Regions from separate parts of the Oryzobacter faecalis genome, predicted to be linked through region 2. Evidence: predicted binding sites of a transcription regulator. Region 2 holds the regulator's gene; each other region holds the start of a gene.

Region 1 (9,661 bases), on a different contig from region 2:
CGATGTACGGCCTCGACGTGTTCTACGACCCGCTCGTCACCGACGCCGACGTCGAGGGCCTGCGGGCGCTCGGGACCCCGGTCGCCGACCTCGCCGCCGGGCTGATCTCTTACCACCACAGGCGTTTTGCCAATGCGGGCGCGACGATCGGTGACGCGGGCGCGGTCGCGATGCTCCTGCTCCCCGACGCCGTCACGACCGAGCGGCTGCCCGTTCGGGTCGAGCTCACCGGGTCGTGGACCCGGGGCCGCACGGTCGTCGACACCCGTGACTGGAGCGGGCACCTGGACCACGACCCGCACGGCCTGGCCCCCGCCCAGGTCCACGTGGCGCTCGCCATCGACGGGCCCCGCGTCGCCGAGCTGTGGCTGCGCACCGTGAGAGGCGAGGTCGGATGACGGCGGCGACGGGGCGCGTCGTCGTCATCGGGTCGCTCAACGTCGACCTCGTGACCCGGGTCGAGCGCCACCCGAGGCCCGGCGAGACCGTCCTCGGCGACGGCCTGCGCCGGCTCGCCGGGGGCAAGGGTGCCAACCAGGCGGTCGCCGCGGCGGCCGCCGGGGCGCCGGTCGCGATGGTCGGCTGCGTCGGTGACGACGCCGGCGGCACGGCCTACCGGGAGCGCCTCGCCGCGCGCGGCATCGACGTCGCCGGGGTTCGGGTCGTCGGGGGCCACCCGACCGGCCACGCCCTCATCGCGGTGTCCGACGACGGCGAGAACTCGATCGTCGTCGTTCCGGGCGCCAACGACCTGCTCGACGAGCGGGAGGTCGCCGCGGTGGACGCCCTTGGCGAGGGCGACGTCCTCCTCGTCCAGCTCGAGGTCCCGCGGACCGTCGTCTGCACCGCGGTCCGGCGGGCGGCCGGCCGGGGTGCGCGGGTCGTCCTCAACGTGGCGCCGTGGTCGGCCCTGCCCCCCGACGTCGTCGCGCTGGGCGACCCGGTCGTCGCCAACGAGCACGAGATGCAGGCCCTCGCCGAGGACGGCGCCGAGCCGCGCTCCCTCCTCGTGACGTTCGGGTCGAACGGTGCGTCGTGGGACGGGGCCACGAGTCCCGCGGTGGTCGTCGCGCCGGAGGACGTGCAGGACACCACCGGCGCCGGCGACGCGTTCTGCGGAACGCTCGCGGCCGCCCTCGCACGAGGCGCCGGTCGCGAGGAGGCGCTCGCCGCGGCCCTCGAGGCCGGGGCCGCGGCGGTCCGCCACGAGGGAGCCCAGCCCGACCCCGACCTCTGACCAACCCCCGTCCCAACTTTCCCGCCTGATGCGACAACCTTCGGTGGGGCACCCCGAAGTTCGGGGTGCCCCACCGAACCTTCTGGCATCAGGCGGGAAAGTTGGGACCCGTCGTCAGCAGGGGTCGACGACGAGGACGACCTGCTGGCCCGCGACCCGCGTGAGGATGACGGTGGCCTGCGCCCCGTCTCCGGCCTTCCGGCCGATCCGCAGCTGGCGGCGCAGCTCGTCGTCGTCGAGCCGCACGCCGCGCTTCTTGATCGTCAGGCCGGTGACGCCGTGCTGGACCAGCCACGCCCGCAGCGACTTCACCCCGAACGGCATCGCCTCGCGGATGGCGTAGCGGCGCGCGAACTCGACGTCGACCTCGGCGTCCGAGACGACGTACCCGAGCCCGTGGTCGACCTCGCTGCCGAGCGTCGCCGCCGTCACCGCACCCAGCAGACCCGCCTGGGTGACGGCGCGGTCCGGCTCGTAGAGCCACGGCCCGACCGACGACAGGCTCGTCGCGGCCGGCGGGTCGGCCTCGGCCATCGTCTCGTCGACCTCCACCGGCGACCGGCCGGGCCCGAGGATCCGGGCGCTGCGGCCGGGTCGGTGGGCGAGCGGCCCCCACCACACGGTGCACTCGAGGACCTCGCCGGCGTACGAGGTCCACTGGGCCTCGGTGCCGAGGGGGATGGCGTCCTTGGGCATCGAGGGCGAGAGCTTGGCCCCCGTGGCCGGCACCGCCGTGGCGACCTGGACGACGAAGTCCCACGTCGGGCGGATCTCGTCGAGGCGGAAGACCCGCTTGATCCGGCCGTGCCGTCCGGTGACCCCGGGCACCCGCCGGGCGGGGTCGAGCCAGACCCCCACCCGTGAGCGCAGCGGGTCGCGCGGCGGCTCGAACTCCTCGGCCAGCCCCACCCGGGCCCGCGAGTCCGGCCAGGGCCGGAGGTTGATGTCGGCGATGGCGGCCGTCACGGGGTCGATGTCGACGCCCTGGACCGTGACGCCGAGGGCCGACATCGCGACCGCGTCGGAGCCGATGCCGCAGCCGAGGTCGTGGACGGTCGCCAGGCTCGCGTTGTAGAAGCGCCCGGCGTGGGTCGCGGACAGCTCGAGCCGGGACGCCTGCTCGAGGCCGTCGGCGGTGTAGAGCAGGTCGTCGGCGAACTCGCCGAACTTCGCGACGGCCCGGGCGCGCAGCCGCTGCTGGGTCAGGAGGGCGGCGACCAGCTCGGGGGCATGGCCCTCGCGCCGCAGGCGGTCCTGGAGGGCGATGACCTGGGTCTCGTCGTACGCGGGGAGGGAGCGGAGCAGCTCCTTGCCGTCGGGGCTCCCGAGGGCTCGCACGATGCCGAGGTCCACGGCGCGACATCCTGCCATTCCCCCGTCGCCGGCCCGCCCCGGTCCCCGCCGCCGGCGGCGGTCGGCCACGTGCTGGCACTCGAGTTGACCGAGTGCTAACGGGCCACCTAGATTTGCCTCATTGGCACTCGCCACCCGCGAGTGCCAGCGCAGCCCGGGTCGACCGCGACCCCCGCGACGGCGTGAGCGGCCCGGTGAAGCGCGAGTCCCGTCCACTTCGACTCACCCCACAGGGGAGGAGCACACCGTGTCGGTTTCCATCAAGCCGCTCGAGGACCGCATCGTCATCAAGAGCCTCGAGGCCGAGCAGACGACTGCGTCCGGTCTGGTCATCCCGGACACCGCGAAGGAGAAGCCCCAGGAGGGCGAGGTCCTCGCTGTCGGCCCGGGTCGCATCGACGACAAGGGCAACCGCGTCCCGCTCGACGTCCAGGTCGGCGACCGCGTCATCTTCAGCAAGTACGGCGGCACCGAGATCAAGCACGGCGGCGAGGAGTACCTCATCCTCTCCGCCCGTGACGTGCTCGCCGTCGTCGGCTGACGCACCACTGATGCCGTGACCGCGCCCCGGTGCGCACCCACCCGGGTGCCGCCGGGGCGCGTCCGGCTCTCCTGAACCACGCACACCCGCCGGCGGGCGCACGCCGCCCCGGCACCCTCCACCGAGAAGGACAGCAATGGCCAAGGAACTGGAGTTCAACGACTCCGCCCGCAAGGCGCTCGAGCGCGGCGTCGACGCCCTCGCGAACGCCGTCAAGGTGACGCTCGGCCCCAAGGGCCGCAACGTCGTCATCGACAAGAAGTGGGGCGCCCCCACCATCACCAACGACGGGGTGACGATCGCCCGCGAGGTCGAGCTCGACGACCCGTACGAGAACCTCGGCGCGCAGCTCGCCAAGGAGGTCGCCACCAAGACCAACGACGTCGCCGGTGACGGCACGACGACCGCGACCGTCCTCGCCCAGGCCATGGTCAAGGAGGGCCTGCGCAACGTCGCTGCCGGTGCCGCCCCGTCGGGCCTCAAGCGCGGCATGGACGCCGCCGTCGAGGCCGTGTCCGCCCGCCTGCTCGAGACCGCCCGCGAGATCGAGTCCAAGGAGGAGATCGCCCAGGTCGCCGCCCTCTCCGCGCAGGACGGCGAGATCGGCGCGATCATCGCCGACGCGTTCGACAAGGTCGGCAAGGACGGCGTCATCACCGTCGAGGAGTCCTCGACCGCGTCGACCGAGCTCGAGTTCACCGAGGGCATGCAGTTCGACAAGGGCTACATCAGCCCCTACTTCGTCTCCGACCCGGAGCGCATGGAGGCCGTCGTCGAGGACGCCTACGTCCTCATCCACCAGGGCAAGATCTCCTCGATCGCCGACGTGCTCCCCATCCTCGAGAAGGTCGTCAAGGCCGGCAAGCCGCTCCTCGTCATCGCCGAGGACGTCGACGGCGAGGCCCTCTCGACGCTGGTCGTGAACAAGATGCGCGGCACCTTCAACGTCGTCGCGGTCAAGGCCCCCGGCTTCGGCGACCGCCGCAAGGCGATGCTCCAGGACATGGCCGTGCTCACCGGCGGCCAGGTCGTCGCCGAGGAGGTCGGTCTCAAGCTCGACCAGGTCGGCCTCGAGACCCTGGGCCAGGCCCGCCGCATCGTCGTCACCAAGGACTCGACCGTCATCATCGACGGCGCCGGCGACCACGCCGACGTCGACGGCCGCGTCGCGCAGATCAAGCAGGAGATCGAGCGCACCGACTCCGACTGGGACCGCGAGAAGCTCCAGGAGCGCCTCGCCAAGCTCGCCGGTGGCGTCTGCGTCATCAAGGTCGGCGCGCACACCGAGGTCGAGCTCAAGGAGAAGAAGCACCGCATCGAGGACGCCATCTCGGCGACCCGCGCGGCGATCGAGGAGGGCATCGTCTCCGGCGGTGGCTCCGCGCTCATCCAGGCCGTCGCCGTGCTCGACACCCTCGACCTCGAGGGTGACGAGAAGGTCGGCGCGAACATCGTCCGCAAGGCGGCCGCCGAGCCGCTGCGCTGGATCGCGGAGAACGCGGGCCTGCAGGGCTACGTCGCCGTCTCCAAGGTGCAGGAGCTCGCGGCGGGCCACGGCCTCAACGCCGCGACCGGCGAGTACGAGGACCTCGTCAAGGCCGGCGTCATCGACCCGGTCAAGGTCACCCGCTCGGCGCTGCGCAACGCGGCCTCGATCGCGTCGATGGTCCTCACCACCGACACCCTCGTCGTCGAGAAGAAGGAGGAGGAGCCGGCTGCTGCCGGTGGCCACGGCCACGGGCACGGTCACTGAGCCCCCTCGCGACACCCGGACGCCGTCCGCCCCACCCGGGGCGGGCGGCGTCCGTCGTCCACCGCGGAGGCGGGGTCGTAGGGTGCGGGCATGCGGCTGCTCGGAGTCCTCGGCGGGATGAGCTGGACCTCGACCGCGTCGTACTACCGGGGGCTCAACGAGGGCGTCGCGGCCCGGCTCGGTGGGCACCACTCGGCGCGGCTGCTGGTGCACTCGGTGGACTTCGGCCCCGTCGCCGACGCCCAGCACACCGGGGACTGGGCCACCGCCACCGCCGTCCTCGAGGAGGCCGCGCGCGGGCTCTCCGCCGGTGGGGCCGGTGCCCTCCTCCTCGCGACGAACACGATGCACAAGGTCGCGTCCAGGGTCGAGGACGCCGCCGGCATCCCGCTGCTCCACATCGCCGACCCGACCGCCGACGCCCTCCTCGCGGACGGCCGTGCCCGGGTCGGCCTGCTCGCGACTCGGTTCACGATGGAGGAGGAGTTCTACGCGGGGCGGCTGCGCGGACGCGGCCTCGAGGTCGTCGTCCCCGACCCCGACGACCGCGAGGTCGTCCACCGGGTCATCTACGACGAGCTCGTGCACGACGTCGTCGACCCCGGGTCGCGGACGGCCTACCTCGGCGTCGTCGACCGGCTGGCCGCCCGCGGTGCCGACGCCGTGGTCCTCGGGTGCACCGAGATCGGGCTGCTCCTCGGCCCCGGTGACGGGCCGCTGCCCCTGTACGACACGACCGCGCTCCACGTGGCCGCGGGCGTCGACTGGCTCTGCGCCTGAGCCGACCGGCCCGGGCTCAGGGCCCGGCGGTCACGTGGAGCGTCTCGCCCTCGAAGGTCACCTCGTCGCCGACGCGGACCTGGCGGCCGCGACGGGTGTCCACCTCGCCGTTGACGGCGACCAGCCCGCGCTCGATGACCTCGCGCGCCACCGCGCCGTCGTCGACGACGCCGGCGAGCTTGAGGAGCTGGCCGAGGCGGATCGACTCGTCGCGGATGGGGACGTCGAGGGGGGCGCTCACGGCGCCCACGGTACTGGTGCGGGGGAGCTCAGGTCGGGGCCGCGGGTCTCCGGGTGGCCGGTGGCGGGCCACCTCGGAGGACCTGCGGCCCCGACCTCTTCTCGCCTTCGCGACCGTGAGACGGCGACCACCCCTTGGGTCACCGGTCGGTCAGGAGGCGATGTGCCGGTCCCGGGAGTAGTGCGACTCGCGCTCGTCCTCGGTGAGACCGCCCCAGACCCCGTAGGGCTCGCGGACGGAGAGGGCGTGCCGGCGGCACTGCTGCAGGACCGGACAGGTGAAGCAGATCTCCTTGGCAGCACTGGCGCGGGTGCGACGCTTGCTGCCGCGCTCACCCTCGGGGTGGAAGAACACCTCCGGGCCCACCCGCCGGCAGGCGCCGTCGAGCTGCCAGTCCCAGAGGTCGGCGACAGGACCCGGGAGTCGGGTGATCTCGGCCATGTGCGTACCTCCGTGCGCTGGTCGCCGCCCTTCCGAGCGGCTCGGACATCACGGTAGGAACGACTTGGTACACGCAGGGCAAGACCCGGGTAAGGCTTTGGTCAACCCACCCCGTGCCGTCCGAGGTGGCGCGGCACGGGTCCGGCGGGCGGTCCGGTGCCGGGGGACGCCGGCGGCAGCCCGTAGAATCGGGTGATGAGCCTCGGACTCGACGAGACCAGCACGACGGCCGACCACGGGCGCGCCACCACGCCGCCCGTCGCCCCCACCCCGGCCCCCTCCGCGAGCGCGGTCGACGCCTCCAGCGCCGAACCGGCCCCGCCGTCGCCGTTCGCCCAGCTCGGGCTGACGTACGACGACGTGCTCCTCCAGCCGGGCGAGACCGACGTCATCCCGAGCGAGGTCGACACGACGAGCCGGCTGACCCGCGAGATCTCGATCCACGTGCCCCTCGTCTCGGCCGCGATGGACACCGTCACCGAGTCGCGGATGGCGATCGCCATGGCCCGCCAGGGCGGGCTCGGCGTCCTCCACCGCAACCTGTCGATCGAGGACCAGGCCTACCAGGTCGACCTCGTCAAGCGGACCCAGACCGGGATGATCGGCAACCCGATCACCATCGGCCCGGACGCCACGCTCGAGGAGCTGGACCGGATCTGCGGCGAGTACCGCGTCTCGGGGCTGCCGGTCGTGCAGCCCGACGCGACCCTCATCGGCATGATCACCAACCGCGACCTGCGCTTCACCCCCGTCGCCGAGTGGGGAACGACCCGGGTTCGCGACGTCATGACCCCGATGCCGCTCGTCACGGGCGCGGTGGGGATCTCCCGCGAGGAGGCCACCGCCCTCCTGCGCCAGCACAAGCGCGAGCGCCTCCCGCTGGTCGACGACCAGGGGCGCCTCGGGGGGCTCATCACCGTCAAGGACTTCGTCAAGTCCGAGCAGTTCCCCCACGCGAGCAAGGACGCCGACGGCCGCCTCCTCGTCGGTGCCGCGATCGGGTTCTTCGGCGACGCCTGGCAGCGGGCGACCACCCTCGTCGAGGCCGGGGTCGACGTCCTCGTGGCCGACACCGCCAACGGCCACGCCCGCCTCCTCCTCGACATGATCCGCCGGCTGAAGTCCGACCCCGCCACGCGCCACGTGCAGGTCATCGGCGGCAACGTCGCCACCCGCGCGGGTGCGCAGGCGCTCGTCGACGCCGGGGCCGACGCCGTCAAGGTCGGCGTGGGGCCGGGCTCGATCTGCACGACGCGCGTCGTGGCCGGAGTCGGCGTCCCGCAGGTCACCGCCATCTACGAGGCCTCCCTCGCGTGCCGCCCGGCCGGGGTGCCGCTCATCGGTGATGGCGGCCTCCAGTACTCCGGGGACATCGCGAAGGCGCTCGTCGCGGGCGCCGACACCGTGATGCTCGGCTCGCTGCTCGCCGGCTGCGAGGAGTCGCCCGGCGACCTCATCTTCGTCAACGGCAAGCAGTACAAGTCCTACCGCGGGATGGGCTCGCTCGGGGCCATGGCCTCGCGCGGCAAGAAGTCCTACTCCAAGGACCGCTACTTCCAGGCCGACGTCGCCAGCGACGACAAGATCGTCCCCGAGGGCATCGAGGGCCAGGTCGCGTACCGCGGTCCCGTCGGCGCCGTGGCCCACCAGCTCGTCGGCGGCCTGCACCAGTCGATGTTCTACGTCGGCGCGCGCACGGTCCCCGAGCTCAAGGCGAAGGGCCGCTTCATCCGGATCACGACGGCGGGGCTGCGCGAGTCGCACCCGCACGACATCACCGGCATCGTCGAGGCGCCGAACTACTCCGGCAAGGGCTGACCCTCAGCCCGGCCGCGCGGGGCCGGTCGTCCGGCGGACCTCGAGCGAGGCCCCGAGGCGGCGGACGACGGCGGGTGTCCCCGGGTCGGCGATCCGGGCGGCCAGGAGCTCGACGGCCGTGGCCCCGAGCTCGTCGACCGCCTGGCGCACGCTCGTCAGCCCGACGAGGTCGAGCCGCGCGATCTGCGAGTCGTCGCACCCGACGACGCTGACCTCGCCCGGCACGGCCACGCCCTCTGCCTCGAGCACCCCCATGACCCCGACTGCGGCGAGGTCGTTGGCGGCGACGACGGCGGTGGGCAGCTCGCCGGAGGCGACGATGGCGCGGCCGGCCTCCCGGCCACCGTCGGCGGTGAAGTCGCCCGCCACGACCCGCGGCTCGAGGTCGTGGGCGGCCATCGCCGCGAGGTAGCCCTGGGTGCGCGCCCGGGCCGGGCGGACGCGTCCTCCGGAGACGTGCGTGATGCTGCGGTGACCCAGGCCGACGAGGTGGTCGACGACCTCCCGGGAGGCCCGGACCTCGTCGGTCGTCACCGCGTCGATGCCCGTGACGGGGTCGCCGATGCCGACGACGACGCTCGGGACCGTCGCTGCGAGCCGGCGCAGCTCGGCCGGGCGCATCATCGGGCTGAGCAGGACCATCCCGGCGATCTGGTGCTCGAGGAGGGTCGCGACGAGCGCTGCCTCGCGGCGGCCGGACCGCGTGCCCGGGCCGACGAGGAGGTCGTACCCGGCGCGGTCGGCGGCGTCGGCCACGGCGGAGTAGAGCAGCCCGAAGTACGGGTTGGTGACGTCGTGGATGAGGACGCCGAACGTGCGCACCTCCTTGCTCGCGAGCGAGCGGGCCGAGGCGTTCGGGCGGTAGCCGAGGGCGTCGGCGGCCGCGAGGACGGTCCGCCGGCTCTCGGGTGAGACGTTCGTGGCCCCCCGCATGACGAGGGACACGAGGGCGCGGGAGACGCCGGCGCGCCGCGCCACGTCCTCCTGCGTCGGCCGCATGCCGCTCCTCAGGTCAGAATGTCGTCACATTTCCATAAATGTCAGGACAAGGCCTTGCCACTGGGCCCGGGGTCGGGGACAGTATGCCGTTAGCGCGCGCTAATGGTCAGCGCGCAGCACGCGCAACGACGCGCAGGCGGGCCGAGCCCGCGACGAAGGAGGAAGCATGAAGGCTCCGAAGCTGGGTCTGGCGGTCGTCGCGGCGACCGCCCTGCTGCTGGCCGGCTGTGCCGCCGGCGACACGTCCGGCAGCGACGGCAGCGGCGGCGCGAGCGCACCCGCAGGCGGCGACAACAGCGGCATGAAGCTGTGCATGTACACCCACGGCGACGGCGGCGGCTTCTGGTCGGTCGCCAAGAAGGGCGCACAGAAGGCCGCGGCCGACCTCGGGGTGTCCTTCGACTACCAGGAGTCGAACAACGACGCCGAGGCCCAGGCGCAGCTGATCGAGGCCGGCGTCACCGGCGGGTGCCAGGGCATCGCGGTCTCCGCGCCCAA
Region 2 (9,661 bases):
GGATCGCCTCGATCGCCTCCGCCCGGGGGAGCTGGTCCTCCGGCTTCTGCCTGGCCAGCGCCTCGCCGTAGGACTCGCGCACGCTGAGCCGGTCGATGATCCGCTCGAGCCGTTCGGCGGTGAGGACGTAGTCGGCGACGATCTCCTCGCGCGGCACCCCCGCGACGTCCAGCGCCAGCGCCACGACGGTGCCGGTGCGGTCCTTGCCCGCTGCGCAGTGCACGACGACGGCGCCGTCGGCCGCGGCCACGACCTCGAGCGCCGCGGAGACCGCCTCGGGGCGGCGGGCGAGGTAGCGCAGGTAGTGGTCGGCCCAGAACGCGGCGTCGCGCACCGGGTCGTCGTCACGCCACGGCAGGGCGCGGGCGCCGACCTCATCGGTCGACTCGCTCGGCCGCCGCTCCTCGATGAGGGAGTGGTGGTGGTGGGTCAGGGCCTCCACGCGCCGCAGCGGCCCCGGGCCCTCGAGGTGCAGCTCGGTCTCGGTGCGCAGGTCGACGACGTCGGTGACGCCGAGCTCGTCGACGAGGCGGGTGACGTCGGCCTCGGTGAGGTCCTGGAGGTTGTCGGACCGGATGAGCCGCCCGGTCGCCACGACGCCGCCGTCGGCCGTCGGCAGGCCGCCGAGGTCGCGCATGTTGACGAGGCCGTCGAGCTCGATCCAGCGGTCGGTCACCCCGTCATCGTAGGTCGGCGGCGGGACGGGTCGATGACGGGCTGGTGACCGCCCGGGGGAGAATGGGCGTCGTGCCCCGACTGCCCGACGGCGACCCCGCGCCCGCGTCCGGTGAGCTGCCCGCCGAGGCGCTCGCCGGTCTCGGGGGTGCGCGGCTGGGCGTCTACCTCCACGTGCCGTTCTGCTCGGTCCGGTGCGGGTACTGCGACTTCAACACCTACACCCTCGGTGAGCTGGGACCCGGTGCCTCGACCGACGACTTCGCCTCGACCGCCCTCACCGAGCTCGACCTCGCCGCCCGTGTCCTCGGCCCGGGCGCGGGCCCGGTCCACACCGTCTTCGTCGGCGGCGGCACCCCCACCCTCCTGCCGGCCGGGGACCTCGTCCGCCTCGTCGAAGGGGTCCGCGACCGGTTCGGCCTCGTCGACGACGCCGAGGTCACCACGGAGGCCAACCCCGACTCGGTCACCGCGGCCGACCTCGGGACCCTGGCGGCCGGCGGGTTCACGCGGGTCAGCATCGGGATGCAGTCGGTCGTCCCGCACGTCCTGCGCACCCTCGACCGCACCCACGACCCGGCGCGGGTCGCGGTGGCCGTCGAGGGGGCCCGGGCGGCCGGCCTCGCGACGAGCGTCGACCTCATCTACGGGACGCCGGGGGAGTCGCTGGACGACTGGCGCGCCAGCCTCGAGGCGGCCGTGGCGCTGCAGCCCGACCACGTCTCGGCCTACGCCCTCGTCGTCGAGGAGGGCACCCGGATGGCCGCCCAAGTGCGCCGGGGTGAGCTGCCGGTGCCGGACGGCGACGACGAGGCCGACAAGTACGAGCTCGCCGACGAGGTGCTCGGCGCCGCCGGGTACGACTGGTACGAGGTGAGCAACTGGGCCCGCGACGACTCCGCCCGCTGCCGGCACAACGAGGGCTACTGGCGCGGCGACCCGTGGTGGGGCGTCGGCCCGGGCGCGCACAGCCACGTCGGCGGTGTGCGCTGGTGGAACGTCAAGCACCCCCGCACCTACGCGGCGGCGCTCGCCGAGGGCCGGTCCCCGGCCGCCGGCCGCGAGACGCTCACCGGCGAGCAGCGCCACGACGAGGACGTCCTGCTCGGGGTACGCCTGCGCGAGGGCCTGCCGCTCGACGTCCTCGACGGCGACGGCCGCACGGCCGTCGCCGGCCTCGTCGGTGACGGGCTGGTCGACGGCCGTGCGGCCGTTCGCGACCGGAGGGTCGTCCTCACGCGCCGGGGCCGGCTGCTCGCCGACGCCGTGGTGCGACGCCTCCTCGGGGTCTAGCGGGTCACTTGATGAACCGCGGGGTCAGCGGCGGGGTCCACCACTCGCCGTTGTTCGCCTTGACCGCGCCGATGATGTGCATGACGACGGCCCAGATGAACACGAGCGGCAGGATGGCGAACCCGATGAGGACGAAGACGAGCACCCAGCCGATGAGGAAGCCGATGGCCGCGGTGATCTGGACGTTCAGGGAGTTCGCCGCGTGCGCCCGGACGAACGGGCCGCGGTCCTTGTACATGAGGTAGATGACGAGCGAGCCGACGAAGCCGAGGAAGCCGCCGGACAGGATCATCGCGGCCCCGCCGACGACGTGGCTGAGCATGCCCCACGTGCGCTCGTCGGCCGGGCTCAGCGGAGCCTGCGGCTGCGGCGTGTAGGCCGGCTGCGCCTGGTAGCCGGGCGGGGGCTGCTGGGCGTAGCCGGGCGGGGGCACCTGCGGCGGGTAGGGCTGGGGGTACTCCGGTGCCGCGGCGGCCGCCTCGGGGGCCGGCGGGGCCTCGGGGGTCGGCGGGGCCTCGGGGGCCGGCGGGGGGGTGGGGTCGGCCGGTGTCGGGTCCGGCGCCCGGTCCGGTGTCGGGTCGGTGGTCTCGTCGGGGCGAGGGGTGGTGTCACTCATCGGGTGCTCCTCCGTGGGGCGGTCTGTGTCCCATCCAACACCGTGGGGTGCCCCAGGGGGTCCCGTTCCGGGGGCGCGCCGGGGTCGGTCTCGGGGTCGCGTCAGGGGCGACCCCGACGAGCCGTCACCCGGGGGCAGGAGCGGTGACGAAGTCGATGAGCTCCTCGACCCGGCCGAGGAGCTCGGGCTCGAGGTCGGTCCACGAGCGCACCGACCCCAGGATGCGGCGCCAGGCGCCCGCGATGTCGGCCTGCGTCGCGTGCGGCCAGCCGAGGTGCGCGCAGATCCCGTGCTTCCACGACGTCCCGCGCGGGATGACGGGCCATGCGTCCATCCCGAGGCGGGCGGGCCGCACCGACTGCCACACGTCGACGTACGGGTGACCGACGACGAGGACGTGCGGCGCCCACGGCTGCAGCCGCCGGGCCTCCTCGACGACGCGCGTCTCCTTCGAGCCGGGGACGAGGTGGTCGACGAGCACGCCCATCCGACGCCCCGGCCCCGGGGCGAAGTCGCGGATGGCCCCCGCCAGGTCGTCGACGCCGTCGAGCATCTCGACGACGACCCCCTCCACGCGCAGGTCGTCGCCCCACACCCTCTCGACGAGCTCGGCGTCGTGCCTGCCCTCGACGAAGATCCGCGACCCGCCGGCGACGCGGGCCCGCTGCCCGGTCACGGCCACCGACCCGCTCGCCGTGCGGGCCGACGCCGCCCGAGCCGCGTCGAGGCGGGCCTGCGCCGCGGCCTTCGGCGGGGTGAGGGTGACGGGGGAGCCGTCGACGAGGAAGCCCGGCCCGAGGCGGAACCCCTTCGTCCGGCCGCGGCGGTCCTCGAGGTGGACGACGTGGACGCCGCCGGCCTTCTCGACGCGGACGACCGCGCCCACCCAGCCGGTCTCGACGTCCTCGACGACGGTGCCCCGCTCCGCGGCCAGCTCCACCGACCGGCCCCGTCTGGGCGCCCGCCAGTCGCCACCGAGCACGTCCGACCCATACCTGTCCGCCACGGCGGCGAGGCTAGCCCGCCGGGCCTGCCGCTGCGGACCGGCACGCCGCCGCGGTTCGCCCCGCACCCCGGGCACCCCGTAGAATTGGCACTCGTTGTGCGAGAGTGCCAGACCCGTACCCGAGGACGCCGGAGGTGAGGACCCCATGACCGAGGACCGCCGCCTGCGCGTGCTGCGCGCCATCGTCCAGGACTACGTCCAGACCTCCGAGCCCGTCGGCTCCAAGGCCCTCCTCGAGCGCCACCACCTCGGGGTCTCGGCCGCCACCGTGCGCAACGACATGGCCGTCCTCGAGGAGGAGGGCCTCATCGCGGCGCCGCACACGAGTGCCGGCCGGGTCCCCACGGACGCGGGCTACCGCCTCTTCGTCGACCGGCTCTCGGCCATCAAGCCGATGACGGCCGCCGAGCAGCGGGCGATCAGCCAGTTCCTCGAGGGTGCCGTCGACCTCGACGACGTCGTCGACCGCACGGTGCGCCTCCTCGCGTCGCTGACCCGCCAGGTCGCCGTCGTCCAGTACCCCTCGCTCTCACGCAGCTCGGTGCGCCACGTCGAGCTCGTCCCGATCGGCGAGCGCCGCCTCCTCGTCGTCCTCATCACGACGACCGGTCGCGTCGAGCAGCGGGTCATCGAGGTCGCTACCGACCTCCTGACGCCCGAGGGCGAGCGGTCCCTGACGACGCTGCGCTCCGAGGTCAACCGCGCCACCGGGGGGCGCACCCTCGCCGAGGCGTCTGCCGAGCTGGCCGCCGTCCCCGACCGGCTCGACCCGGCGCTCGGCGGCCTCGTCCGCGCCATCGTCACGGCCCTGCAGGACTCCCTCGTCGAGGAGCGCGAGGAGCGCGTCGTCCTCGCCGGCACCGCGAACCTCGCCCGGGTGGGCCCCGACTTCACGACCAACCTCGGGCCGGTGCTCGAGGCCCTCGAGGAGCACGTCGTCCTCCTCAAGCTGCTCGGCACGGTCGCCGAGCACGGCGAGGGCGTCGCCGTCCGCATCGGTCACGAGAACCCCTACGCGGGGCTGCACGCGACGTCGATGGTGACGTCGGGCTACGGCGCCGGCAGTGACCTCGTCGCGGGTCTGGGCGTCGTCGGGCCGACCCGCATGGACTACCCCACGACGATGGCCGCGGTGCGGGCCGTCGCCACGTACGTCTCGCGGATCCTCGCCGAGTGACCCGCCCACCCGCCGCCCGCCCCGCCCCAGACCACGTCCGGAGGACTGCCCACCCGTGAACGACTACTACGCCGACCTCGGCGTCGCCCGTGACGCGAGCCCGGAGGACGTCAAGCGCGCCTACCGCAAGGCCGCGCGCCGCCTGCACCCCGACGTCAACCCGGGCCCGGAGGCCGAGGAGCAGTTCAAGAAGGTCTCCCAGGCCTACGACGTGCTCTCCGACGCCGAGAAGCGCCGCGCCTACGACATGGGCTCCGACCCCTACGCCGCCGGGGCCGCCGGCTTCGGCCAGGGATTCTCGTTCAGCGACATCATGGACGCCTTCTTCGGCCAGGGCACGGGCGGGCGCGGCCCGCGCTCGCGCACCGCACGCGGCCAGGACGCCCTCGTCCGCCTCGACATCGACCTCGGCGACGCCGTGTTCGGCGCCGAGAAGGAGCTGACCATCGAGACGGCCGTCGGGTGCGCGACCTGCCACGGCGACGGGATGCGCCCCGGCACCTCGATGCGCACGTGCGACGTCTGCGCCGGTCGCGGCGAGGTCCAGCAGGTCCAGCGCAGCTTCCTCGGCCAGGTGATGACGACCCGCCCGTGCATGACCTGCCAGGGCTTCGGCCAGATCATCACCGACCCCTGCTACGACTGCTCGGGCGACGGGCGGGTCCGCACGCGCCGCACGCTCACCCTCAAGGTGCCGGCGGGCGTCGACACCGGCACCCGCATCCAGCTCGCCGGCGAGGGCGAGGTCGGCCCCGGCGCCGGTCCTGCGGGCGACCTCTACGTCGAGGTCGCCGTCAACCGGCACCCGGTGTTCCAGCGCCGCGGCGACGACCTCCACGCGACGATCGAGGTCCCGATGACGGCCGCCGCCCTCGGCGCGACCCTCGTCATGGACACCTTCGACGGGCCCCAGGACCTCGACGTCCGGCGTGGGGCGCAGTCGGGCGACACCATCACACTGCGCGGGCTCGGCGTCACGCACCTGCGCGGGACCGGGCGCGGCGACGTCATCGTCCACACGATGGTCCAGACCCCCACGCGGCTCGACGACGAGCAGGAGGAGCTGCTGCGCCGGCTCGCCAGGCTCCGCGGCGAGGAGCGACCGGAGGGCCGGGTCACCAACCCCGCCGACGGCGGTCTGTTCGGCAAGCTCCGCGACGCCTTCAAGGCCCGCTGACCCGCCCGCGAGGACTCCCCGCGATGACGCTGCCCCTCCACCTCGTCCGTCACGAGGCCCTCTCGGGCCGCGGGCCGGGGTCGACCGTCGTCCTCGACGGGCCGGAGGGGCGGCACGCCGTGACCGTGCGCCGCACGCGGGTGGGGGAGCACCTCCTCCTCACCGACGGCGCCGGGCTGCGCGTCGAGGGCGAGGTCGTCGCGGTCGGGCGCGACACCCTCGACCTGCGGGTGGTCTCCGTCGCCACCGACCCGGAGCCCAGCCCGCGCCTCGTCCTCGTCCAGGCGCTCGCGAAGAACGACCGCGACGACCAGGCGGTCGAGGCCGCGACCGAGCTCGGCGTCGACGAGGTCGTCCCGTGGCAGGCCTCCCGCAGCGTCGTCCAGTGGCGCGGCGAGCGCGGCGAGAAGGCCCGGCGCAAGTGGGAGGCCGTCCTCGTCGCCGCGACGAAGCAGTCGCGGCGGACCCGTCGTCCGGTGCTGGGCCCCACCTCGAGCACCGCCGACCTCGTGCGCCGGGTCCCCGCAGCCGCCGCGACCCTCGTCCTCCACGAGGACGCCACGACCCCCCTCGCCGGCGTCGAGCTGCCGGGCGAGGGTGACGTGCTCGTCGTCGTCGGGCCCGAGGGCGGCATCGCCCCCGACGAGCTCGACGCGCTCGTCGCCGCCGGGGCCACGGCGGTCCGGCTCGGGGGCACGGTGCTGCGCTCGTCGAGCGCGGGCCCCGCGGCGCTCGCGGTCCTCAGCGCCGCCGCCCGCTGGCGCTGAGCGCGCCGGGGCACCTCCCCGCCCTCAGCGGACCGTGAACGGCATCGTCGTCTCCGCCGAGACCGTCGTCCCGTCCTCGGCGCTGAGCTCGAACACCCGGACGGCGTAGTCCCCGGGGTCCAGGGTGCCCAGCGGGACCTGCCAGGTGCCGCGGTCCGGGGCGCCCGCCGTGGCGGTGACGAACCCCTCGTCGACGACCGCACCGCCGCGCAGGAGCTGCCAGGAGACGGTCGCCTCGAAGACGCACGCCTCGCCCGTGACGGTGACGGAGCGGCCCGCGGTGAGGACCTGCCCACGCGTCGGGGCGGTGACCCAGATCGGGGCGAGGTCCTCGTGGTACTCCTCGCGCGAGGCCGGGCGGCCGTACGTGCGGTCGACCGGCTGGCTCCCGAACAGGGCCACCGACCCGTCGGCGAGCACGAAGCGCACCGGCAGGTTGCCGCGGCCGACGGCCGCCTGGGCCGTCCAGACGAGCTGCTGGACCCCGACGCGCTCGGTGTCCGTCGGGAAGGTCGAGGGCCCGGGACCGGACAGGGTGACGGTGATGCCCGTCGTCGTCACGGCGAGGTCGACGAGGTCGACGCCGTCCCACAGCCCGAGGTAGCCGTCGGTGCCGACGGGGACCGACCCCATCGCCAGCGCGACGGCGGCCCGCGCGCGGGTGCGCTCGTCGGAGTCCCGGGTGACGCCGGGTGCCGTGAGCCACTCGCGGTACAGGCGCACCATCCGTGCCTCGTCCCCGATGGCGGCGGGGTAGTACACCGGGAGGGCGGCCGGCTGCCCGACGGGGGTACTTGCCGACGACGAGGGGGTCGGCGAGGGCGACGGTGCGGTCGGCGAGGGCGCGGGGCTGGTGGCGCTGGCCGTCGGTCGCGGCGACTCGGTGCCCGCGGGGACGCCGTCGCGGCGGTCCGGGAGGCCGAACCAGACGCCGGCGACGACGGCGAGCACCGCGGCCGCCGCGGCGAGCGGCATCCACCACCGGGTTCCGGCCGTGTGGGAGGGAGCGGTGCGCGCGAGGATCTCGGCGAGGCGGTCGCCGGGCTCGACGAGCTCGGCGCGCTCGTCGAGGGCGACCCGCAGGGCCTCGGCGGTGCGGTCGTCGTCGTTCATGTCCGTCCCGTCCCCGCGCGCAGGGCCGCCAGGCCCCGGCTCGCGTGCGTCTTGACCGATCCGGGTGAGATGTCCAGCGCCTCGGCGATCTGCGCCTCCCCGAGGTCGAGGTAGTAGCGCAGGACGAGGACCTCGCGCTGGCGCACGGGCAGGGTGGCCAGCGCACGCAGCAGCTCCTCGCGCGACAGCCCGGCCACGGCGGCGTCCTCCGCGCTCGTCGAGGTGCGCCGGGCGGGGTCGTCGGGGCCGCCGCGCACGGAGGCCGCCCAGCGCTCCTCGACGCCGCGGTGGCGAAGGGCGGAGCGGGAGGCGTTGAGGACGGCCCGCCGCAGGTACGCCGCCGCGGCGCCGCGGTCGCGCAGGCCGCCCCAGTGCCCGTGCAGCGCGACGAACGCGTCCTGGACGACCTCCTCGGCCTCGGCGGCGTCGTGGAGGAGCAGCCACGCGACGCGCACGAGCGGCTGCCAGTGCGAGGCGTACAGCTCCGTCACCGCCTCCTCGGCGGAGCGCGGCACGCCCAGCTCGCCCATGGTCGCCATTGTCACGTCAGGAGGACGCGCAGCCCACCGGTTCGGTTGACACGACCGGCGCGCTGAGGCGGCTCTCAGGCGGTCGGCGTCGTCGCGTGGCGCGCGAGGAAGGAGGCGATGGCGCCCGCGACCTCGTCGGTGTGCGTGACGGCGAGGGTGTGGCCGGCGCCCTCGACGACGACGCCCTCGGCCCCGGGGAACCATGCGGTGACGTGCTCGCGGACCTCCCGGAACCACGGCCCGCTCGCGCTGCCACCGACGTGGAGCACGGGTACCGCGATCTCGCGGGCGTCGTCCTCGGTGAAGTCCCATGCGAGCAGGGCCGGCAGGTCGGCCTCGAAGAAGGTGGGGGCGTCGCGCTCGAGGTCGGCGACCGCCCCCGGCAGGACGTGCTCGAGGTCCGCGCGCCACGCCGGCCCGCCGGTGAGGGTGCCGATCCGCTCCAGGGCCGCCTCGGGGGAGGCACGGTGCGCGGCGACGAGGTCGAGGCAGGCCGCGCGGAAGTCGGGTGCCGCCGGCACGAACACGGGCGGCGGCTCGGCGAGGACGAGGCCGAGGACCAGCTCGGGGCGGGTCAGGGCGAGCTCGAGCGCCACGGCGCCGGAGTACGACGCCCCGACGACGTGGGCGGGCGCTGCGCCGAGGGCCTCGAGGAGGGCGGCGAGGTCGGCGGCGTCGGCGCCGACCGAGCTGGGGTGGAGGGGCGGGCTGCTGCCGGCGTAGCCGCGTCGGTGGTACGTCACGACACGGTGCCCGCCGCCGGCCGCGAGCCGTCGTGCGAGGGGGACGAGCTCGTCGGCGGTGAGCGCCGTCGGCACGACCACGACCGGCTCGCCGGCGCCGACGTCGCTGACCTCGAGGAGGCCGTCCCGCACCTCGAGCAGCCGCCAGTCCGCCACCTCGTGCACCCCGCCATCGTCCAGCGTGACGGCCCGCCCGGCAACGACGCGGACCGGTAGGTTCGGGGCATGAGCGACACGCCTGCCGAGGACTGCCTCTTCTGCCGGATCGTCGCCGGCGGGATCCCCGCGACCGTGGTCGGCGAGACCGAGCACTCCCTGGCGTTCCGCGACATCGAGCCGGCGGCACCCACCCACGTCCTCGTCGTCCCGCGTCGTCACGTCCCGGACCTGGCGGCGCTCGCCGCGACGAGCGCCGACGAGCTCGCCGACCTCGTGGGCCTCGCCGCCGCAGTCGCCGACCGGGAGGGCGTCCCGGGCTACCGGCTCGTCGCGAACACCGGTGCCGCGGCCCAGCAGAGCGTCTTCCACGCCCACCTCCACGTCATCGGCGGGCGCGACCTCACC
Region 3 (9,661 bases), on a different contig from region 2:
TCCACAGACCAGAGACGCCCGTCCGTGAGGGAAGCCGGACGGGCGTCTCTGCACGTGGGGGCGACGCGCGCCCGCACGGCGGGGTCAGGGCAGGTCGGGGTCGGGGAACTCGACGGGCCAGCCCTTCTTCGCGAGCTGGTCGCGCACGCGGCGCAGGTCGTTCTCGCTCGCGTCGACGTGGGTGTACTCGGTGATCGCCGCCGCGATGTCCGAGGGCCCGGCCGGGCTGACGTCGGCGCGGCGCAGCGCCTTGGCGACCTTCTTCACCTCGCTGCGGGTGAGCCGGCGCTCGAGGAGGGCGAGCAGGGGGAGGTAGTCGTGCTCGGGCACGCCGCCCGGGTAGCCCTCGCGCAGCCAGCTGACGATCCGGGCCAGAGGGCTGCCCTCGCGCGGGGGCGCCTCGTCCTCCTCCTCGTCGGACCCGCCGAGCGGCCACCCGCCGAGGACGAGCTTGGCCGACACCCGACGGATCTGCTCGTCGTCGGGGATGAGGGCGCGGCCGGCCTTCGCGGAGATGATGCCCTCGGCGAGCAGGCGGCGCAGGACGTCCTGGGCCGCCTCGGCGCCGAGGCGCTGCTGGAGCACGGCACCGAGCGCGGGAGCCTCGCGGTCCGGGACCCCCGTGGGGTACCCGGTCCGGATCCACTCGATGACGGCGGCGTTGAGCTGCTTCATGGTCGGTCAGTCCTTGTCGACGATGACGGGGAGGATCGGGTCGAAGACGACCTCCTTGCCGAAGCCCGAGGCCACGACGATCGTGATCCCGAGGGCGACGCCGCCGAGGACGACCGCGAAGCAGAGCACGGCGAGGAGCCGGCCGATCGGGTGCGGCGGTGCGTGGTCGACCTCGGCGTCACCACCGACACCGTAGGCGAGGCTGCGGATGCCCAGCGCGAACACGGCAGGGAGCCCGGCGCCGAGGACCAGGCCGGCGAGGAGCACCTTGAGGGCGCCCTCCAGGGCGAACGTGACGTTGTGCACGGGGAGTCTCCTCAGTGGGCGTGGTCGTGGGGGCGGGTGGGCGCGGGCGAGGTGCTGCTGCCCTGGCCCTCCCACTCGTCGTTGACGTTGTGGGCGCCGACGGCGGTGTGGCGCGAGCGCATCCACATCCAGGTCGACAGGGCGGCGAGGACGAGGAAGACGACGATCGCGCCGAGCGTGCCGCCGAGCCCCTTCCCGACGAGGTACATGAGGGCGCCGACGAGACCGGCGCTCGGCAGGGTGATGGCCCACGCGGCGACCATGCGGCCCGCGACGCCCCAGCGGACGTGGGCGCCCGGCCGGCCGACGCCGGACCCGAGGATCGAGCCGGTGGCGACGTGGGTCGTGGAGAGCGCGAAACCGAGGTGGCTCGAGGAGAGGATGACCGCGGCCGAGCTGGACTCGGCGGCCATGCCCTGCGCGGGCGAGATCTCGATGAGGCCCTTGCCGAGGGTGCGGATGATCCGCCACCCGCCGAGCCAGGTGCCGAGGGCGATCGCCGCGGCGGCGGTGACCTTGACCCACAGGGGGACGCTGCCCGTGTCGGTCCAGTGGCCCGCCGCGATGAGCGCGAGCGTCATGACACCCATCGTCTTCTGCGCGTCGTTCGTGCCGTGCGCGAGCGAGACCAGGGAGGCCGACCCGATCTGGCCCCAGCGGAAGCCCTTCTGACGCCAGCGGTCGGTGACCCCCTCGGTGATCTTGAAGACCAGCCAGGTGCCCACGGCCGCCACCGCGATCGCGATGGCCGGCGAGATGAGGGCCGGCAGGAGGATCTTGCCGACGACGCCGTCGAGCTTGGTCCCGTCCCCGACCCACTTCACGCCGCTGATGCCGAGCCCGGCCAGCGTCGAGCCGACGAGCCCGCCGAGCAGGGCGTGCGAGGAGCTCGAGGGCAGGCCGTACAGCCACGTGAAGAGGTTCCACACGATGCCGCCGACGAGTCCGGCGAGGACGATGAGGAGGAGGTTCTGCCCGCCGGACGCGAGCAGCTCGCCCTTGGGCGCCCCGCTCTTGTCCTGGAGGTTGACGACGGCGTTGGTCACGGTGAGGGCGACCTCGACGGAGAGGAAGGCGCCCACGAGGTTGAGGATCGCCGACAGCGCGACGGCCACCTTGGGCTTCAGCGCACCGGTGGCGATGGAGGTGGCCATCGCGTTGCCGGTGTCGTGAAAGCCGTTCGTGAAGTCGAAGGCCAGTGCCGTCACGATGACGAGCACGAGGGTGATGGTTGCTGCGTCCACGAGGCAGCAGTCTTGCGCGGCCATCGGCACTTCACCAAGGCGAGGGCCGTCGTTCACCCTCCGTTCACCTGTTCCGTGCGTGGGTGGGGCGGAAGTGGTCTGCGAGGATGCCGAGGTGACCGACCTCGACTGGAGCACCCCCGCCGGCCTCGCGGCCATCAAGGACCACCTCGCGGCCCGGATCGAGGGCTGGCGGGCACCGGTGGCGTACGCGGTCGCGCTCAGCCCGGCCTCGTCGTCACCGGAGTGGGTGTTCCCCCACGTCAACGCCCCGGGCGGGACGCACGGGCTCCCCGCGGTCGTCCTCGCGACGGTGCTGCGGCACGACGGGTCGACCGCCACGGTGCCCCTCTCGCGCCCCGAGCTCGCCGCCGCCGTCGAGTCGCTCGAGCCGGCCGAGGCGTGCACGACCGTCGACCACCCGAACCTCGCGGCCTGGCGCCAGGTGCTCGCCGAGCTCGAGGGCAACCCCGCCCGCGAGGCCGTCGCGGTGTTCGTCGCCGACCTCGAGGACCCCGTGGCCTCCGAGGCCGACGGCTCGATGCGGGCGACCTTCGAGGGCCACGAGCCCGTCCTCTGACCCGGGGCCACACCCGACACGCCCGCAGGAGGTCCGGTGGTCGAGACGCTGGAGGCCTTCGTCCGGGCCCACGCGGCCGCGCCGTGGGTCCTCCTCGTCGTGGCGCTCCTCGCCGCGGGTGACGCCCTCCTGCCGCCCCTCCCGAGCGAGACGGTCGTCGTGGCCCTCGCCGCGATCTCGGTCGCGGCCTCGGGCCCGAACCTCGTCCTCCTCGCCGCCGCCGCGGCCACGGGCGCGTTCGTCGGTGACACGACGGTCTTCCTCCTCGGCCGGCGCTTCGGCACCGCCCGCCTCGCCCGCGTGCGGCGCCGGGGCCTGCGCCGCGCCCTCGACCGCGCGGCGGACATCCTGGAGCGGCGCGGCGGCCTCGTCATCCTCGCGGCCAGGTACGTGCCGGTGGGGCGGGTGGCCGTCGACCTCACCGCCGGGGCCGGTGGGTTCGGCCCGCGCCGGTTCGTCGGCCTGGCCGCCCTCGCGGCGGTGTCGTGGGCCGCGTGGACGGTCTCCGTGGGGGCGCTCGCCGGCCACTGGCTCGACGACAACCCCCTGCTGGGCGCCGCCGCCGGCATCACCGTCGCGCTCGCCCTCGGGTTCGCCGCGGACCACGCGGTGCGCGTCGTCCTCCGGCGCCGCGGGCGCTGAAGGGCGCCGGCGCCCGTTCCACCGGCGACGGGTCGTTTGCACTCTCCCCCCGAGAGTGCCAATAATGGCGTTAGCACTCTCCCCTTGAGAGTGACAATCCTGACCGGTCCGGTGAGGGTCGGGACGCCACGGCGACGTGAGCCGCGGCTCCCGGTCCGTCCGTCGCGGGCACCACCGGTCCCACCTTCGACTCGCGTGGGAGGAACCACCCGAATGGCCAAGATCATCGCTTTCGATGAGGAGGCTCGCCGCGGTCTCGAGCGGGGCATGAACACCCTCGCCGACGCCGTCAAGGTCACCCTCGGCCCCAAGGGCCGCAACGTCGTCCTCGAGAAGAAGTGGGGCGCCCCCACCATCACGAACGACGGCGTCTCGATCGCCAAGGAGATCGAGCTCGACGACCCGTACGAGAAGATCGGCGCCGAGCTCGTCAAGGAGGTCGCGAAGAAGACCGACGACGTCGCCGGTGACGGCACGACGACCGCCACCGTCCTCGCCCAGGCGCTCGTCAAGGAGGGCCTGCGCAACGTCGCGGCCGGCGCCAACCCGATGGCGCTCAAGCGCGGCATCGAGAAGGCCGTCGCGGCCGTCTCCGACGAGCTGCTCGCCAACGCCAAGGACGTCGAGACCAAGGAGCAGATCGCTGCCACGGCCTCGATCTCCGCTGCTGACCCCCAGATCGGCGAGATGATCGCCGAGGCCATGGACAAGGTCGGCAAGGAGGGCGTCATCACCGTCGAGGAGAGCAACACCTTCGGCCTCGAGCTCGAGCTCACCGAGGGCATGCGCTTCGACAAGGGCTACATCAGCCACTACTTCGTCACCGACGCCGAGCGCATGGAGGCCGTGCTCGAGGACCCCTACGTCCTCATCGCGAACTCCAAGATCGGCTCGATCAAGGACCTGCTGCCCCTCCTCGAGAAGGTCATGCAGTCCGGCAAGCCGCTGCTCATCATCGCCGAGGACGTCGAGGGCGAGGCCCTGTCGACGCTCGTGGTCAACAAGATCCGCGGCACCTTCAAGTCGGTCGCCGTCAAGGCGCCCGGCTTCGGTGACCGCCGCAAGGCCATGCTCGGCGACATCGCCATCCTCACCGGTGGCCAGGTCATCTCCGAGGAGGTCGGGCTCAAGCTCGACACCGCCGACCTCGACCTGCTCGGCCGTGCCCGCAAGGTCGTCGTCACCAAGGACGAGACGACCGTCGTCGAGGGCGCCGGGGACAACGACCAGATCCAGGGTCGGGTCAACCAGATCCGCGCCGAGATCGAGAAGTCGGACTCCGACTACGACCGCGAGAAGCTCCAGGAGCGCCTCGCCAAGCTCGCCGGCGGCGTGGCCGTCATCAAGGCGGGCGCGGCCACCGAGGTCGAGCTCAAGGAGCGCAAGCACCGCATCGAGGACGCCGTCCGCAACGCGAAGGCCGCCGTCGAGGAGGGCATCGTCGCCGGTGGTGGCGTCGCCCTCATCCAGGCCGGCGCCAAGGCGTTCGCCAACCTCACCCTCGAGGGTGACGAGGCGACCGGCGCCAACATCGTCAAGGTCGCCATCGAGGCGCCGCTCAAGCAGATCGCGGTCAACGCCGGTCTCGAGGGCGGGGTCGTCGCGGAGAAGGTCAGCAACCTCGAGTCGGGCTGGGGCCTCAACGCCGCGACCGGCGAGTACGTCGACCTCGTCGCGGCCGGTGTCATCGACCCGGCGAAGGTCACCCGCTCGGCGCTGCAGAACGCGGCGTCCATCGCGGCGCTGTTCCTCACGACCGAGGCCGTCATCGCCGACAAGCCGGAGAAGGCCGCCCCGGCCATGCCCGGCGGCGACGACATGGGCGGCATGGGCTTCTGAGCCCCGTCACCCGACGCACGCACACGAGGGCGGTCCCCCCAGCCGGGGGGCCGCCCTCGTGCCGTGTGCGGGCGCGGGTCAGCGCATGCGCAGTCCGCGGCCCTCGACCCGGCCCGACCGCGCCCTGCGCAGCAGCCAGGCCGCCGTGGTGCCCCACAGGGCCACGAGGACGATGCCGGTGACGATGCTCGCCGGGGCTCGCAGCTCGTCGCGGCCGAGGACGACGAACGGCACGCCGAGGATCCCGTAGGCGAGGAGCGAGAGCCCCTTGTCGCCCGGGCCCCAGCGGCGCGACAGCAGCACCATGACCATCCCCGCGACCCACCCGGCCGGCGCGACGGGCTCCGTCGCGGGGATGACGGCGAGGAGGACGGACGCGACGAGGACGGCCACGGCCGCGATCTCGAGGCGGGGCGCCTCCGCCTCGGCCGGCTCGGCGGGCCCGTCGAGGTCGGTGGTCTCGTCGGGCGAGTCGGGCTCGTCGGCGTCGGACCGGGGGTCGGGCATGGCGGTCACCGTAGCCGGGTCGGGGTCCAACCCGGGTGACCACCCACAGCCGCCACGCAGCCGCGCGGTGCACGATGGGGTGATGAGCAGCCCCGGACCCCGCCCGCACGACGACGCCCTCGTCCTCGGGCCCCTCCTCCGGTACGTCGACGAGACGTCGGCCACCGTGTGGGTCCGGACGGCGGAGGCGGCCACGGTCACCGTCGGGCGGGCCGGGCGGACGTGGTCGGCCCCGACGTTCTGCGTGCACGGGTCCCACTACGCGCTCGTCGTCTGCGACGGGCTGCTCCCCGGGTCCGAGGACCCCTACACGGTCGACCTCGACGGCGAGCCGGTCTGGCCCCGTGAGGGGATGCCGCCGAGCCGGATCCGCACCCTCGACCCCGCGCGAGCGGTCCGCCTCGCGTTCGGGACCTGCCGCACGACGGGGTCGCACGACGAGGAGGGCAACCGGGCCCACGGGGTCGACGCCCTGCGCAGCCTCGGGGTCGCGCTGCGCGACGACCCGGCGCGTGCGTGGCCCGACCTGCTGCTCCTCCTCGGCGACCAGGTCTACGCCGACACGACGCCGCACCCCGAGCTCGAGGAGTTCATGCGCGCCCGCCGCAGCCTCGACGAGCCGCCGGGCGAGGAGATCAAGGACTACGTCGAGTACGCCGAGCTGTACCGGCTCGCGTGGAGCGACGACGTCATCCGGTGGGTCCTGTCGACGGTGCCGAGCGCGATGATGTTCGACGACCACGACATCCGCGACGACTGGAACACCTCGTGGTCGTGGCGCCGCGACATCCGGGCGACGACCTGGTGGCAGGAGCGGATCGTCTCGGGCCTGGCCGCCTACTGGGTCCACCAGCACATCGGCAACCTCTCTCCGGCCGAGCTCGCCGAGGAGGAGGTGTGGCGGGCCGTCGCCGCACACGCGGCCGCCCACGAAGGACGTCGGACGGGCGAGGAGCCGGGCGAGCTCGACCTCACCGCCGCCCTCGAAGCCCTGGCGCACCGCGCCGACGCCGAGCCGTCGACCTACCGGTGGAGCTACACGCGCGCGCTCGGTGACTCGGCGCTCGTCGTCATCGACAGCCGGGCCGCGCGCGACCTGCGACCCGACTCGCGCTCGATGCTCGACGAGGTCGAGATGGCGTGGCTCGACGGCGTCCTGCGCGGAGGGGTCCGGCACCTGCTCGTCGGGACCTCGCTGCCCTTCCTCCTGCCGCCGGGCCTGCACGACTTCGAGGCGCTGAACGAGGCGATGGCGCAGGGCGCGTACGGCCGCCGGGTGGCCCACGCCGCCGAGCGGCTGCGCCGGACCATCGACCTCGAGCACTGGGCCGCGTTCAACGACGGCTTCGACGAGGTCTTCGAGATGGTCGTCTCCGTGGCGCGCGGCGAGCGCGGCCCCGCGCCGGACACCGTGACGTTCCTGTCCGGCGACGTCCACAACTCCTACCTGGCCGAGGTCACCGACCCGGCCGGGGCCGGAGCGCGCTCGCGGATCGTGCAGGCCGTGTGCTCCCCGATCCGCAACCCGATGCCGCGCGGCGTCCGCGTCGTCATGTCGCTGTTCGCCCGCTCCCTCGTGCGCCCCATGCGGGCCATCGCCTCGCGCTCGCGTCGAGTGCCCGACCCGGCGTACCGGTGGGCGGTCACCCACGGGCCGTGGTTCGACAACAACATCTCGCTCGTCCACGTCGCCGACCGGGGCCTGGAGCTCGAGTGGGTCACCGGGGTCGTCGAGGACGACGTCGACCGCCCGCGGCTGCGCACGGTGTACGCCGCACGGATCGACCCGCCGGCCCCCGAGGGGCGTCCGCGCGCCGGGGTCGGCTCGGGGTCTGTTCAGGGTCACCCACGAGGGCGGAACACCGAGGGCGTCGCCTAGCGTTGGCGGGGCAGGTGCGGTGCACGCCGGACCGCCCCGGTCGGACCACGACGGTCCTCCGCTCCCGTGGGCTCACGCCCCTCCCCGAAGGACCCGCCGATGACCCTCGCGAACGCCACCGCCACGACGACCGGCGCGAAGGTGTCCGCCGCCCGCGTCGAGGGCCTGACGAAGGTGTACGGCTCGGGGGAGACGCGGGTCGTCGCCCTCGACGACGTCAGCCTCGACCTGTACGCCGGCGAGTTCACGGCGATCATGGGCAAGTCGGGCTCGGGCAAGTCGACGCTGATGCACTGCGCTGCCGGGCTCGATGACGCGACCGCGGGGCACGTGTGGCTCGGCGACGTCGACCTCACGACCCTCAAGGAGAAGCACCTCACCGAGCTGCGCCGCGACCGCATCGGCTTCGTCTTCCAGGCCTTCAACCTCGTGCCGACGCTCACCGCCGAGGAGAACATCGCCCTCCCCGCGGCCATCGCCGGGCGGGCACCGGACCAGGCGTGGTTCGACGAGGTCGTCGACACCGTGGGCCTGCGCGACCGGCTCGGCCACCGCCCGAGCGAGCTGTCGGGGGGCCAGCAGCAGCGCGTCGCCTGTGCCCGAGCGCTCGTGGGCCGACCCGACATCGTCTTCGCCGACGAGCCCACCGGCAACCTCGACTCCACCTCCGGCGCCGAGGTGCTCGGCTTCCTCCGCCGGGTCGTCGACACCCACGGGCAGACGGTCGTCATGGTGACCCACGACCCCGGCGCCGCGAGCTGGACCGACCGGGTCGTCTTCCTCGCCGACGGGCACGTCGTCGACGAGCTGCGCGACCCCACGCCGGAGCGGGTCCTCGAGCGCATGGCGGCGCTCGACTCCCACGTCGGGGCCTGACCGTGCTGCGCGCCACCTGGCGGAGCCTCCTCGCCCGCAAACTGCGCCTCTTCCTCAGCGCCTTCGCCGTCATCCTCGGCGTCGCCTTCGTCTCCGGCTCCTACGTCTTCACCGACACCCTCGACCGCGCCTTCACCGGGCTGACGAGCGGCGCGGTCGGCGACGTCATCGTGCGGCCGGGCACGTCCGGCGACAGCGGGGGCGGCTTCGGCCCGGGGGCGACGGGGGTCCGTACCGTCCCGGCCTCCCTCGTCGAGGACCTCGCCACCGTTCCGGGGGCGGCCCGCGCCGACGGGCGGATCACGAGCTTCGGCACCTTCGTCGTCGGCAAGGACGGCAAGCTCGTCGGCGGGTCCGGTCCGCCCGGCATCGCCGTGAACCAGTCGGAGGGCCCGGCCGCGAACGGCGTGCCGTCGGCGACCCTCGAACGGGGGCGCTGGCCCGCGGCGTCGGGCGAGATCGTCCTCGACGAGGCGACGGCCTCGAAGACCGGCTACCTCGTCGGCGACACCGTCCCCCTCGTCACCGCGACCGAGACCCCGCGCCTCGAGGCGCGGCTCGTCGGTACGGCGGCCTTCGGCGGCTCGACGCTCGTCGGCGCGAGCGTCGTCATGTTCACCACCGAGCAGGCGCAGGAGCTGTTCCTCCAGGGCGAGGACGCGTTCTCGCAGGTGTGGGTGACCGCGGCGCCGGGGACCTCCCAGGAGCAGCTGAGGACGGCGGTCGAGGCCGCCCTGCCCGAGGACACCCAGGCCGCGACCGGGGACGCGACGGCCGCACGGGCCGCGAGCCGGATCGACGAGGCGCTCTCCTTCGTCACGACCTTCCTCCTCGTCTTCGCCGGGATCGCCCTGACGGTGGGTGCCTTCCTCATCGTCAACACCTTCTCGATCCTCGTCGCCCAGCGCAGCCGCGAGCTGGCCCTGCTCCGCGCCATCGGGGCGAGCCGCCGGCAGGTCGCGCGCTCGGTGCTCCTCGAGGCCGGGGTCGTCGGGCTCGTCGGCTCGAGCGTCGGCATCGGCCTCGGCATCCTCCTCGCGCACGCGATCAAGGCGGTGTTCGGCCGGATCGGGCTCGACCTCAGCGAGAACCCGCTCGTCCTCGAGCCGCGCA

Evidence for each region. The regulator HrcA, encoded in region 2, represses chaperone genes, less so after heat shock. The targets are predictions, from matches to a motif close to TTNGCACTCGNNNNNNNCGAGTGCNAA.
Region 1: the regulator HrcA is predicted to act here: its motif matches at 2,663-2,689, upstream of groES (co-chaperone GroES).
Region 3: the regulator HrcA is predicted to act here: its motif matches at 3,518-3,544, upstream of groL (chaperonin GroEL).

Annotation. Positions count from the first base shown of each region.
Region 1 covers NZ_JBKOFW010000004.1:90,842-100,502, forward strand. Annotated here, with positions in the region: gene ACK8HX_RS09365 (nucleoside hydrolase) at 1-398, shown strand, start outside; gene ACK8HX_RS09370 (PfkB family carbohydrate kinase) at 395-1,237, shown strand; gene ACK8HX_RS09375 (class I SAM-dependent methyltransferase) at 1,352-2,590, opposite strand; gene groES (co-chaperone GroES) at 2,838-3,131, shown strand; gene groL (chaperonin GroEL) at 3,268-4,884, shown strand; gene ACK8HX_RS09390 (aspartate/glutamate racemase family protein) at 4,975-5,664, shown strand; gene ACK8HX_RS09395 (RNA-binding S4 domain-containing protein) at 5,681-5,905, opposite strand; gene ACK8HX_RS09400 (WhiB family transcriptional regulator) at 6,056-6,346, opposite strand; gene guaB (IMP dehydrogenase) at 6,542-8,164, shown strand; gene ACK8HX_RS09410 (LacI family DNA-binding transcriptional regulator) at 8,168-9,163, opposite strand; gene ACK8HX_RS09415 (substrate-binding domain-containing protein) at 9,330-9,661, shown strand, end outside.
Region 2 covers NZ_JBKOFW010000007.1:104,686-114,346, forward strand. Annotated here, with positions in the region: gene ACK8HX_RS14115 (tyrosine-protein phosphatase) at 1-676, opposite strand, end outside; gene hemW (radical SAM family heme chaperone HemW) at 739-1,968, shown strand; gene ACK8HX_RS14125 (DUF4870 domain-containing protein) at 1,973-2,584, opposite strand; gene ACK8HX_RS14130 (DUF3097 domain-containing protein) at 2,709-3,590, opposite strand; gene hrcA (heat-inducible transcriptional repressor HrcA) at 3,736-4,767, shown strand; gene dnaJ (molecular chaperone DnaJ) at 4,823-5,944, shown strand; gene ACK8HX_RS14145 (16S rRNA (uracil(1498)-N(3))-methyltransferase) at 5,968-6,711, shown strand; gene ACK8HX_RS14150 (Gmad2 immunoglobulin-like domain-containing protein) at 6,736-7,824, opposite strand; gene ACK8HX_RS14155 (SigE family RNA polymerase sigma factor) at 7,821-8,354, opposite strand; gene ACK8HX_RS14160 (alpha/beta fold hydrolase) at 8,429-9,262, opposite strand; gene ACK8HX_RS14165 (histidine triad nucleotide-binding protein) at 9,323-9,661, shown strand, end outside.
Region 3 covers NZ_JBKOFW010000003.1:395,636-405,296, forward strand. Annotated here, with positions in the region: gene ACK8HX_RS08575 (DUF3349 domain-containing protein) at 85-675, opposite strand; gene ACK8HX_RS08580 (hypothetical protein) at 682-981, opposite strand; gene ACK8HX_RS08585 (inorganic phosphate transporter) at 993-2,225, opposite strand; gene ACK8HX_RS08590 (hypothetical protein) at 2,341-2,805, shown strand; gene ACK8HX_RS08595 (DedA family protein) at 2,842-3,447, shown strand; gene groL (chaperonin GroEL) at 3,661-5,286, shown strand; gene ACK8HX_RS08605 (hypothetical protein) at 5,365-5,793, opposite strand; gene ACK8HX_RS08610 (alkaline phosphatase D family protein) at 5,876-7,672, shown strand; gene ACK8HX_RS08615 (ABC transporter ATP-binding protein) at 7,772-8,548, shown strand; gene ACK8HX_RS08620 (ABC transporter permease) at 8,551-9,661, shown strand, end outside.